One region of the Metabacillus dongyingensis genome, then DNA from elsewhere that is predicted to be linked to it. Evidence: predicted binding sites of a transcription regulator. Region 1 holds the regulator's gene; the other holds the start of a gene.
What was found. The regulator CtsR, encoded in region 1, represses protease genes until heat stress. The targets are predictions, from matches to a motif close to ATGGTCAATAAAGGTCAAACA.
Positions count from the first base shown of each region.

Region 2: a site for CtsR is predicted at 3,862-3,882, ahead of clpP (ATP-dependent Clp endopeptidase proteolytic subunit ClpP). Genes of this name have one in related genera too.

Region 1 is NZ_CP082944.1:106,929-112,839, reverse strand. Features, by position in the region: gene clpC (ATP-dependent protease ATP-binding subunit ClpC) at 1-1,752, opposite strand, end outside; gene K8L98_RS00595 (protein-arginine kinase McsB) at 1,749-2,840, opposite strand; gene K8L98_RS00590 (protein-arginine kinase activator protein McsA) at 2,842-3,387, opposite strand; gene K8L98_RS00585 (CtsR family transcriptional regulator) at 3,404-3,865, opposite strand; rRNA gene rrf (5S ribosomal RNA) at 4,531-4,646, opposite strand; rRNA gene K8L98_RS00575 (23S ribosomal RNA) at 4,738-5,911, opposite strand, start outside.
Region 2 is NZ_CP082944.1:4,575,819-4,581,729, reverse strand. Features, by position in the region: gene K8L98_RS22720 (gluconeogenesis factor YvcK family protein) at 1-587, shown strand, start outside; gene whiA (DNA-binding protein WhiA) at 639-1,589, shown strand; gene K8L98_RS22710 (HPr family phosphocarrier protein) at 1,615-1,872, shown strand; gene clpP (ATP-dependent Clp endopeptidase proteolytic subunit ClpP) at 3,207-3,806, opposite strand; tRNA gene K8L98_RS22700 (tRNA-Arg) at 4,495-4,570, shown strand; partial or broken gene K8L98_RS22695 (peptidoglycan recognition protein family protein) at 4,858-5,373, shown strand; gene K8L98_RS22690 (peptidoglycan-binding domain-containing protein) at 5,353-5,880, shown strand.

The DNA.
Region 1 (5,911 bases):
TGTAGAATGCTTCTCCATATATTCAGACATATCAATGCGGATCATGGCATCTTCGTCACCAAAAATAGATTCTGCAAGTGCACGTGCAAGCTCTGTTTTCCCTACTCCAGTAGGTCCCAAGAAAACGAAAGAACCGATTGGGCGCTTTGGATCCTTTAAGCCTGCTCTTGCACGGCGTACGGCTTTCGCAACTGCAACAACAGCCTCGTCTTGGCCAATTACACGGTTATGGAGGATTTGCTCCATGTTCAGAAGTTTATCTGTTTCTTTTTGAGCAAGTCGTGATACAGGTATTCCAGTCCAGCTGGCCACAACCATGGCAATATCCTCAACTGTGACCTCGGAGTTTTCCTGACCTTGTTTTTCTTTCCATGTTTTCTTCGTTTCCTCAAGCTGTTCACGAAGGCGCTGTTCTGTATCGCGCAATGAAGCTGCCTTTTCAAACTCCTGGCTCTGAACAGATGCATCCTTTTCTTTTCGCACTTCTTCAAGCTTCATTTCAAGCTCTTTTAAATTTGGAGGAGTCGTGAATGAACGAAGGCGCACTTTTGAACCTGCCTCATCAATCAAATCGATCGCCTTATCTGGTAAGAACCGATCTGAAATGTAACGGTCTGATAGTTTTACTGCAGCATCGATCGCTTCATCTGTAATGGATACTCTGTGATGAGCCTCATAGCGGTCACGAAGCCCTTTTAAAATCAGGATGCTTTCTTCAGCTGTAGGCTCATCAACCTGGATTGGCTGGAAGCGTCGTTCCAAAGCAGCATCTTTTTCAATATATTTGCGGTACTCATCAAGAGTTGTTGCTCCAATACACTGCAATTCACCTCTTGCAAGTGATGGCTTAAGAATATTTGAAGCGTCGATTGCGCCCTCTGCGCCTCCAGCTCCAATTAGTGTATGCAATTCATCAATGAATAAAATAATGTTGCCAGCCTGGCGAATTTCGTCCATCACTTTCTTAAGACGGTCCTCAAACTCACCGCGGTATTTCGTTCCTGCTACAACAGTTCCCATATCTAGAGTCATCACTCGTTTATCACGGAGAATTTCAGGAACCTCATTATTTACGATCTGCTGAGCCAATCCCTCTGCGATTGCCGTTTTACCTACTCCAGGCTCCCCAATTAAGACTGGATTGTTTTTCGTTCTGCGGCTCAGTACCTCAATGACCCTCTGAATCTCTTTGCTTCGGCCGATAACAGGGTCTAAGCTGCCTTCACGTGCAATGGCAGTCAAGTCGCGTGCAAGACTGTCAAGGGTGGGTGTATTGGCATTGTTCATTGAGCCGCCCTGATGCCCCGATCCTGATTCATTGCTGCCCAAAAGCTGAAGAACTTGCTGGCGTGCTTTATTTAAACTTACTCCAAGATTGTTAAGAACTCTTGCTGCTACACCTTCACCTTCACGGATAAGACCTAAAAGGATATGCTCAGTGCCAACGTAAGAATGACCAAGCTTTCTTGCTTCATCCATTGAAAGCTCGATGACTTTTTTCGCCCGCGGAGTATAGTGAATCGTTTGAGAAATTTCTTGCCCTCTCCCGATTAGGCTCTCTACTTCTTTTTGAATTTTATCTGAACCAAGGCCAAGTGCTGTCAGTGCTTTTGCAGCAATTCCTTCGCCTTCACGTACAAGACCAAGAAGAATATGTTCTGTGCCGATATTATTATGTCCCAGTCGAACTGCTTCCTCTTGTGCCAGTGCAAGAACTTTTTGAGCCCGCTCAGTGAATCTTCCAAACATCATACTTCATCATCCTCCATCCTTTTGACCATTTCTAGGTTTAATCTTTCTCTTATTAAGGAAGCTCTTCTTATATCCCGTTCATCCGGTCTTAAAGCCCCGCCAGAATATTGCTGCAGAAAACCAGGCTGAGTTAAAATCATTAACTCATTTAATATGTTTCTGGAAATGTCTTTAATAATATCTAAGTCTATTCCCAGCCTGACATCTGATAAACATTTGGCGGCTTCTTTAGACTCGATTATACGGCTGTATGTCAGAGTGCCGAGAGATCTGAACACACGGTCTTCAAGAGGCATCTGCGACGTTTTATATAAGGCTTCGCGTGCAGAACGCTCCTTGTCAATCAGCTGATGGACAACACTCAGCAAATCCTCTACTATATCGTCTTCAGACTTCCCCAGTGTAATCTGATTTGAAATCTGAAAGATGTTACCTAATGCTTCGCTGCCTTCCCCGTAAATTCCTCTAACAACCAGACCTAATTGATTAATTGCCGGAATTATCCGGTTCATCTGCTGTGTCAGGACAAGTGCAGGCAAGTGCATCATAACTGATGCTCTAAGGCCTGTTCCGACATTTGTCGGACAGCTTGTTAAGTATCCTCTCTGCTCGTCAAATGCGTAATCTACAGCGTGTTCCATCCAATCATCCAGCTCACTTGCTGATTTTAATGCTTCTTTTAACTGAAGTCCTGGATATAAACATTGAATTCGAATATGATCCTCTTCATTCAGCATAATGCTGACTTCTTCATTTTCTGATAATAAACATCCGCCAAAAGAAGAATCTTCCGCTAAATTTGGACTAATTAAATGTTTTTCAACTAAAACCCTTTTTTGATTGGGCTGCAGATCTTCCATCCTGAGCATTTCAAGCTTGCCAATTTCATTCACACTTTTATCCGAAAAAGTTTCTTCAAAAAGGCTTAAAATTTCCTGTGATTCTTCATTTGACGCGATCGTTGGAAACTTATATTTCTCAATATTTCTTGCAAGCCTGACTCTGCTGCTGAGAACAATGTCAGAATCAGGTCCTTCCTTGCTCATCCAGGCGCTCATTGCCTGATTGATAAATTGCTGAAGTGACATATCAGGATTCTCCTCCTCTGGAACTCTTTAATTTCAGTTCAAGCGAACGGATTTCATCTCGAGTCTCAGCAGCTTTTTCAAATTCTTCTTGATGTATCAAATCTTTAAGATTCTGTTTTAATAACTCTATTCGTTTGCGGACGTGAATGCTACCGCCAATTCGTTCAGGAATTTTACCCGCATGAACAGTGTTTCCGCTATGGACCCTCCTTAAAATAGGATTTATCTGATCATTAAAAGTCCGATAGCACTCCGAACAGCCAAAACGGCCGACTTTTGTAAACTGCTGAAATGTCATCTGACATCTGCTGCACTGCAAAACTTCATTTTTCTTAAAAACATCCTGCTTAGTTTTTGAAATAGAAGGTTCCATATTTAATAAACCTGCTAATAAGTTATTAATTGAAAAACCAGTACTGTTGTCAATAAACATCGAACTGTTATCCTGTGCACATTGTTCACAAATATGAATCTCTGTCTTTTCGCCGTTCACTACTTTTGTAAAATGAAAAGTTGCCGGCCTTTCATTGCATTCCTGGCAAATCAAGTCTGTTCACCTGCTTTCATCGGTATTTCAAGGAAGTCAGCATAGCTTTTATCATCCTTGCTCTTAACTCGTCTCTATGCGGCAAATCAATATATAAGACGGAACGGTCAATTACACTCAGCATAATCTTCGCTTCACGTCTTGAAATCACTTCTTCATTAACCAGCCTTAAAATAAGATCTTCAGCAGCGGTTTGCGAAATCCGTCTATCGATAATTCCCAATATCTGATCAATTAAGTGGGCAGCATCGTTCGATTTCACCTTAATGATACGAATGTAGCCTCCGCCGCCTCTCTTACTCTCTACTATATACCCTCTTTCAATAGTAAAACGCGTATTAATCACATAATTTATTTGTGAGGGCACACATTGAAACTTATCCGCAATCTCGCTTCTTTTGATTTCAACGATTTCTTTACCGCTCGTAGTGAGCACCTGCTTCAAATACTGTTCAATGACATCCGAAATATTCCGCACTCCGCCTCCCCCTAACTTGACTTTGACTATATTTGACTTTAACACTAATATAAAACGAAGTTCACTTTTTTTCAACTTATAACCACTCATTTATCTATTTCCATTATTAACGGCAGTGAAACGTTTTTAAACAGGAATCACCATTTTATTTACTGGCTGCTTAGAGGAATTTTTAATTAAGGGATAAAAACATGGAGGGTTACGTTATATATACGTCTAAAAAACAGGATTCATGAAAGGGAATATCTTTTTCTAATAGAAGGGCGGTTTATCTCTTCCTCACAGTTCAGACTGCTGAAGCACTGTTTAAAATGCTATAAATGATTAATTTTACTTGTTCTCATTTTGAAACTACTCTTCTTATTTTGAGCCTCATCCCCATCATACACTGGTTTTGTCTCCTGTCTCCTTCCTAGAAGAGAATTTATGTTATGCCACACTCACCGGGCATATGAGCTCGTTCACGGCCAAGTTATACGCGCTGGAACAACATTTATGCGTGCTCTGCACGGTTTTATGCCCCTTTCAGCCAATTACTTTTTATCCGTGCAGTCTTACTAAAAAGTAAAACCTGCTTCCAGCCGCCAACCCTCTAAAGGTCCTCTGCCCTTTTATTTTTTTCATACAAAAAAGAACAGCATCTCTGCTGTTCTTTTTATTTGCGTGCCTGGCAACGTCCTACTCTCACAGGGGGAAACCCCCAACTACCATCGGCGCTAAAGAGCTTAACTTCCGTGTTCGGCATGGGAACGGGTGTGACCTCTTTGCCATCATCACCAGACAATATGCAATTGAAGAAAGAATGTTATTCTTTCAAAACTAAATAACGTATGATAACAAGTTTTCACTTAGGTTTTACACTTTATTAGACTGTGGTTAAGTCCTCGAACGATTAGTATCTGTCAGCTCCACACGTCACCGCGCTTCCACCTCAGACCTATCAACCTGATCATCTTTCAGGGTTCTTACTCACTTGCGTGATGGGAAATCTCATCTTGAGGGGGGCTTCATGCTTAGATGCTTTCAGCACTTATCCCTTCCGCACATAGCTACCCAGCGATGCCTTTGGCAAGACAACTGGTACACCAGCGGTGCGTCCATCCCGGTCCTCTCGTACTAAGGACAGCTCCTCTCAAATTTCCTGCGCCCACGACGGATAGGGACCGAACTGTCTCACGACGTTCTGAACCCAGCTCGCGTACCGCTTTAATGGGCGAACAGCCCAACCCTTGGGACCGACTACAGCCCCAGGATGCGATGAGCCGACATCGAGGTGCCAAACCTCCCCGTCGATGTGGACTCTTGGGGGAGATAAGCCTGTTATCCCCGGGGTAGCTTTTATCCGTTGAGCGATGGCCCTTCCATGCGGAACCACCGGATCACTAAGCCCGACTTTCGTCCCTGCTCGACTTGTAGGTCTCGCAGTCAAGCTCCCTTGTGCCTTTACACTCTGCGAATGATTTCCAACCATTCTGAGGGAACCTTTGGGCGCCTCCGTTACATTTTAGGAGGCGACCGCCCCAGTCAAACTGCCCACCTGACACTGTCTCCCAGCCCGATCAGGGCTGTGGGTTAGAATTTCAATACAGCAAGGGTAGTATCCCACCAATGCCTCCACCGAAGCTGGCGCTCCGGCTTCCAAGGCTCCTACCTATCCTGTACAAGCTGTACCAAAATTCAATATCAGGCTACAGTAAAGCTCCACGGGGTCTTTCCGTCCTGTCGCGGGTAACCTGCATCTTCACAGGTACTATAATTTCACCGAGTCTCTCGTTGAGACAGTGCCCAGATCGTTACGCCTTTCGTGCGGGTCGGAACTTACCCGACAAGGAATTTCGCTACCTTAGGACCGTTATAGTTACGGCCGCCGTTTACTGGGGCTTCAATTCAAAGCTTCGCTTGCGCTAACCTCTCCTCTTAACCTTCCAGCACCGGGCAGGCGTCAGCCCCTATACTTCGCCTTGCGGCTTCGCAGAGACCTGTGTTTTTGCTAAACAGTCGCCTGGGCCTATTCACTGCGGCTTTTCAGGGCTATGAACCCTAAAA
Region 2 (5,911 bases), 590 kb from region 1:
AAGTTCTGCCTGCTGCAAATCGAAGCGTCGTCCTTCATGCTGAAATGGAAGATGGAACGATCGTTTCAGGAGAATCAAAAATACCTTACTCCGGCAAGAAGATTAAACGCGTCTTTTTATCACCTGAATCCATTGAACCTCTTGAAGAAACGATCGAAGTGATTCGGCAGGCTGATTTAATTCTCCTTGGTCCGGGAAGCTTGTACACGAGTATTCTGCCTAACCTTCTCGTTCCTAAAATTGGTGATGAGGTATGCAAGGCAAAAGCAAAAAAGGTTTATATTTGCAATGTGATGACTCAGGCAGGGGAAACCCTTGATTTTACTGCAAGCGATCATGTAAAAGCATTGAATGAACACATGAAATGCACGTTCATCGATACAATATTAGTGAATGATGAAGAAATTCCTGATATGATGAAAGCATTATATGCAGAGGAACTGGCTAAACCCGTCTATTATGATATTGAAGCATTGCGTGATTTGGGACTTGAGATCGTTCATGACAAGATTGTTTCCTACGAAAATAACGTCATCCGCCATGATACGGTTAAAGTTGCCAAGCTGCTATATGATATGATCACATAAAAAATAAAGAGTGCAAACGAATGCATTTATAGGATTGGAGGGTGCAGAAAGATGTCCTTTGCTTCTGAAACAAAAAAAGAATTAACCAACATAGAATCTAAAGCCTGTTGTTTAAAAGCAGAGTTATCTGCACTCATCCGAATGAACGGCTCTCTTTCTTTTTCGAATCGAAAATTAATTTTGGACATTCAAACCGAAAATGCAGCAATAGCTAGAAGAATATATACTCTCTTAAAAAAGCAGTATGACGTTTCTGTCGAGCTGCTTGTGCGGAAGAAAATGCGTTTGAAAAAGAATAACGTCTACATCGTTCGGCTGATAGAAAAAGCTCGTGAAATATTAGAGGATCTGGGCATCCTAGGAGAGAACTTTACGTTTGAGAGAAGTATTTCCGAGGAGCTTGTCAGAAAGAAATGCTGTAAGCGATCCTATATAAGAGGTGCCTTTTTAGCAGGAGGTTCTGTCAATAATCCGGAGACTTCATCCTATCACTTAGAAATTTTTTCATTATATAAAGAGCACAATGACTCTCTATGTGAATTAATGAATTCCTTCCATTTGAACAGCAAAACACTTGAACGGAAAAAAGGATACATTACCTATTTGAAGGAAGCTGAGAAAATCTCAGATTTTCTCAGCATTATCGGCGGACACCAGGCACTCCTGCGCTTTGAAGATGTGCGGATTGTCCGTGATATGAGAAATTCCGTTAACCGTCTCGTCAATTGTGAAACCGCTAACTTAAATAAAACAATTGGTGCAGCCATACGCCAAGTCGAGAATATTAAATTCATCGATGAAAAAATGGGTCTTGAAGCACTGCCCGACAAATTAAGTGAAATCGCACGCCTTCGGGTAGAGTATCAGGATGTTACGCTTAAAGAACTGGGTGAAATGGTATCAAGCGGCAAAATCAGCAAGTCAGGCATTAATCACCGTCTGAGAAAACTTGACGAGATTGCAGAACAACTTAGAAATGGCCAGCCGGTAACGATCAAATAAAAAGGGGAAAGAAGAGGGGATTTATATGGTTGAGAAACAGGTCGAAGTTCGTTTAAAGACAGGCTTACAAGCCCGTCCCGCAGCACTTTTTGTACAAGAGGCTAATCGTTATTCATCAGACATCTTTTTAGAAAAAGACGGGAAAAAGGTGAACGCGAAGAGCATCATGGGGTTAATGAGTCTCGCCATCAGCACTGGCTCAGTGGTTACTCTTATCGCAGAAGGCCATGACGAGTCAGAAGCATTAGAAGTTTTATCTCAATATGTGAAACAAGAAGCTTAAAAACGGCCTTTGGCCGTTTTTTTTGATTAGGAGGTATTTGAAAAAAAGAAAGTATTTCGTTGACTTTGGAAATTATTTTACGGGTTTTCGCTAGTAAAAAGGATATTTGGGAAAGTAAAAATCACGATTTAGAAAGTAAATCAGCTTTACTGGCAAACATCGGATAAGAATAAGCCGCTTTCATACGCTCTCTATGAGTATCCAAAACCAGAATTGAGCCTGTAAAGAGAAATCATACGCTCTCATTGAGTATCCAAAACCAGGATTGAGCCTGTTTAGGGGAATCATACGGACTCATTGAGTATCCAAATCTAGGATTGAGCCTGTATAGGGGAATCATACGCACTCTATGAGTATCCAAAACCAGGATTGAGCCTGTAAAGGGGAATCATACGTACTTTATGAGTATCCAAAACCAGGATTGAGACCTTAAAGAGGAATCATACTCACTCATTGAGTACCCAAATCCGAGATTTAGCCTGTAAAAGGGGATCATACGCACTCTATGAGTATCCAAAACCAGGATTGTGCCTGATCAGGGGAATCATACGTACTCTATGAGTATCCAAATCCAGGATTGTGCCTGTAAAGAGGAATCATACGCACTCATTGAGTACCCAAATCTGAGATTTAGCCTGTAAAAGGGAATCATACTCTCTCTATGAGTATCTAAATCCAGAATTGAGCCTGTAAAGAGGAATCATACGCACTCATTGAGTACCCAAATCCGAGATTTAGCCTGTAAAAGGGGATCATACACTCTCTATTAGTATCCAAAACCAGGATTGAGCCTGTAAAGGGGAATCATACGTACTCTATGAGTATCCAAAACCAGGATTGTGCCTGTAAAGGGGAATCATACGCACTCTATGAGTATCCAAATCCAGAATTGAGCCTGTAAAGAGAAATCATACGCTCTCATTGAGTATCCAAAACCAGGATTGAGCCTGTTTAGGGGAATCATACGGACTCATTGAGTATCCAAATCTAGGATTGAGCCTGTATAGGGGAATCATACGCACTCTATGAGTATCCAAAACCAGGATTGAGCCTGTAAAGGGGAATCATACGTACTTTATGAGTATCCAAAACCAGGATTGAGACCTTAAAGAGGAATCATACGCACTCATTGAGTACCCAAATCCGAGATTTAACCTGTAAAAGGGGATCATACGCTCTCTATAAGTATCCAAAACCAGGATTGTGCCTGTATAGAGGAATCATACGCACTCATTGAGTATCCAAAACCAGGATCATGCCTGTTTAGGGGAATCATACGCTCATGCCTCAAAACAAAAAAACAGAACGGCCTTAGGCCGTTCTGCTGTATCTTCTTATTTATTATCAGGCATTGTATTGCGAGTCATCACTTTATCAATCAAGCCGTACTCAAGTGCGCGTTCTGCCGTCATGAAGTTGTCACGGTCTGTATCGCGAGCGATCACTTCCATTGGCTGGCCAGTGCGGTCAGCAAGAATTTGATTCAGCTTATCACGCAAGAACAAGATGCGTTTTGCAGCGATCTCAATTTCAGTTGCCTGTCCTTGAGCTCCGCCAAGAGGCTGATGAATCATAACTTCACTGTTTGGAAGGGCATAGCGTTTGCCTTTTGCGCCGGCTGCAAGGAGGAATGCTCCCATTGAAGCAGCCATACCGATGCAGATTGTTGATACTTGTGGTTTAATAAACTGCATTGTATCGTAAATCGCCATACCGGCTGTAATAGAACCGCCAGGGCTGTTAATGTAGATTGAGATGTCTTTCTCTGGATCTTCAGCTTCTAAGAACAAAAGCTGTGATACAATTGAGTTTGCCACGTTATCGTCAATTCCGCTTCCAAGCATAATAATGCGGTCTTTTAAAAGACGTGAGTAAATATCGTATGCACGTTCACCGCGGTTCGTTTGTTCAATAACTGTAGGTATTAAATTCATCGTATTTTCCTCCTTTTAAATAAAGGTAAATTTTATGTACTCTCATCATACAACTATGGTCAATAAAGGTCAAACGAAACGCTGTTCTTTAAAGCTTTTTCTTGCACCTTATACATATGTAGCAGTTGCTGACTGTAAACATGTTACCCAATTATTCTTTCTTTCAAACAGTTGAGTAAAGCTGTTTCATGCCTCATTTTTTCTGCGTATAATGAACTTCTATAGTGGTGTTTCCTTAGGAGGCTGTAACGTATGTATTCGGCAGGCTCTTTAAAATATCCTTTATATTTTCTTTCGGTGCTGACAAAAGGCATTCACTATTTCACCAGTCTGGTACCCTGCCGTCTTATGATCAGTCGTGCAGCACTTTTCGCTGAAATCTCTTCGGATGTATCCAGAAACGTACTATATGCAGTATAGATCCACATTGTTGCCTTAGAAATGAAAGTTACCCTGATCTAAATCACAGGCGAAAGAGGAACCATTTGAATATGATGTAACCTTTCATCGTCCATGTACTCCTTTGTTCTTTATCACTAATAATTCCTCGATTATCAGAGATTTATATCCTGAAAACCTCCGTTATCTTCAGGAGTTTAGTCATTTCAGCCTGCAGTATAAAAATACCGCTTGATACATAGGTTGTTTTTATCGTATAATAACGCTACTGACTAATTAACTTTTATATGCGCTCGTAGCTCAGTTGGATAGAGCGGTGGTTTCCGGTACCACGTCTGTCGGGGGTTCGAATCCCTTCGAGCGCGTCACTTATAGAAAGAGCTGGTTTTTTAATTAAACCAGCTCTTTCTTTTTTTGTTGGATTTACGCTAATAAAACTACTATGCGGCCGTCAAAGAATAGCAGGACGCCTATACGGAGTACAAGCTCGGGCACAAAGACTCCTTTTTCAGAACGGAGCTGAACACACGCATCTGCTATTTGAATTGCTAGATTCTTTCATAGATTCCTTAAAAATAGACTAATGAGCCAAGAGAGGCGCCTTTCCAAAAGGCGTCTCTCTATCATTTACTATAAAAAGGAGTGATAAAGATTGAGTGTTTCTCAAAAATATCAAATTGAACAGCGCTATATCCGTCTTGGAAATGCACGTTCAGGGGAAAAGCTGACTGGACCTCTATTTATAGTCTCTCACGAAACGGCAAATAACTCAGCTGATGCAGACGATCACTTTAATTATTTTAACAACTCTCAGCCGAGTGCTTCTGCTCATGCGTTTATAGATGATGATAAAATTCTTGAGATCATCCCATTAAATGAAAAAGCTTGGCATAATCTTTACCGGAACCCTGAAGATAATCAGCTCTTCGGTTATGATGCAAATGAAGCAGCTATTGCTGTTGAGCTCTGCCGCACTGGAGAATTCATTAAAGCTTATGACCGGTATGTATGGTACCACGCGTACCTTTGCCGCAGGTTCAATTTAAACCCTTCAACTAAAATAGTCGCACACAGCACACTTGATCCACGCCGAAGATTGGATCCGGACAGCTGGTTCAGTGGACATGGTGTGACTTGGGAAAAATTCATGAGTGATGTGCGTGTTTATTATGATGCATGGGGGAGCAGCGGAACGCCTATTAAAGTTGAACCGCCAAAGCAGGAAACAGGCACTGTGGTAGATGTCACCATTATACGAAGGGGAAACCGGGGCCCGGAGGTAACTTTTTTACAGAAAAAACTGATCTCACTGGGATATGCGCTCCCGAGATTCGGTGCAGACGGCACGTTTGGTGCGGAGACAGCAGCTGCGGTTAAAGAGTTTCAAAGAGATCAGAGAATAACGGCTGATGGAATCGTAGGGCCGGAGACCTTCAGCAAGCTGAATCGGGCAAAACCAAGACGTGGAAAACCGTATCCGGGTACTCTTTACAGATTGAAGTCTCCATATATGAAGAGCGCAAATATCGGAGAAATACAGCGAAAGCTTGGAGTAAAGGCAGACAATATTTATGGACCAATCACTGAGCGTGCAGTAAGGGATTTTCAGCGCAGGCAAAATCTTAAAGTTGATGGTATTGTAGGACCGCTGACATGGCGAAGGTTATTTCTGTAAGAAAAGTGTTTTTAGACGATTTAGACAGATA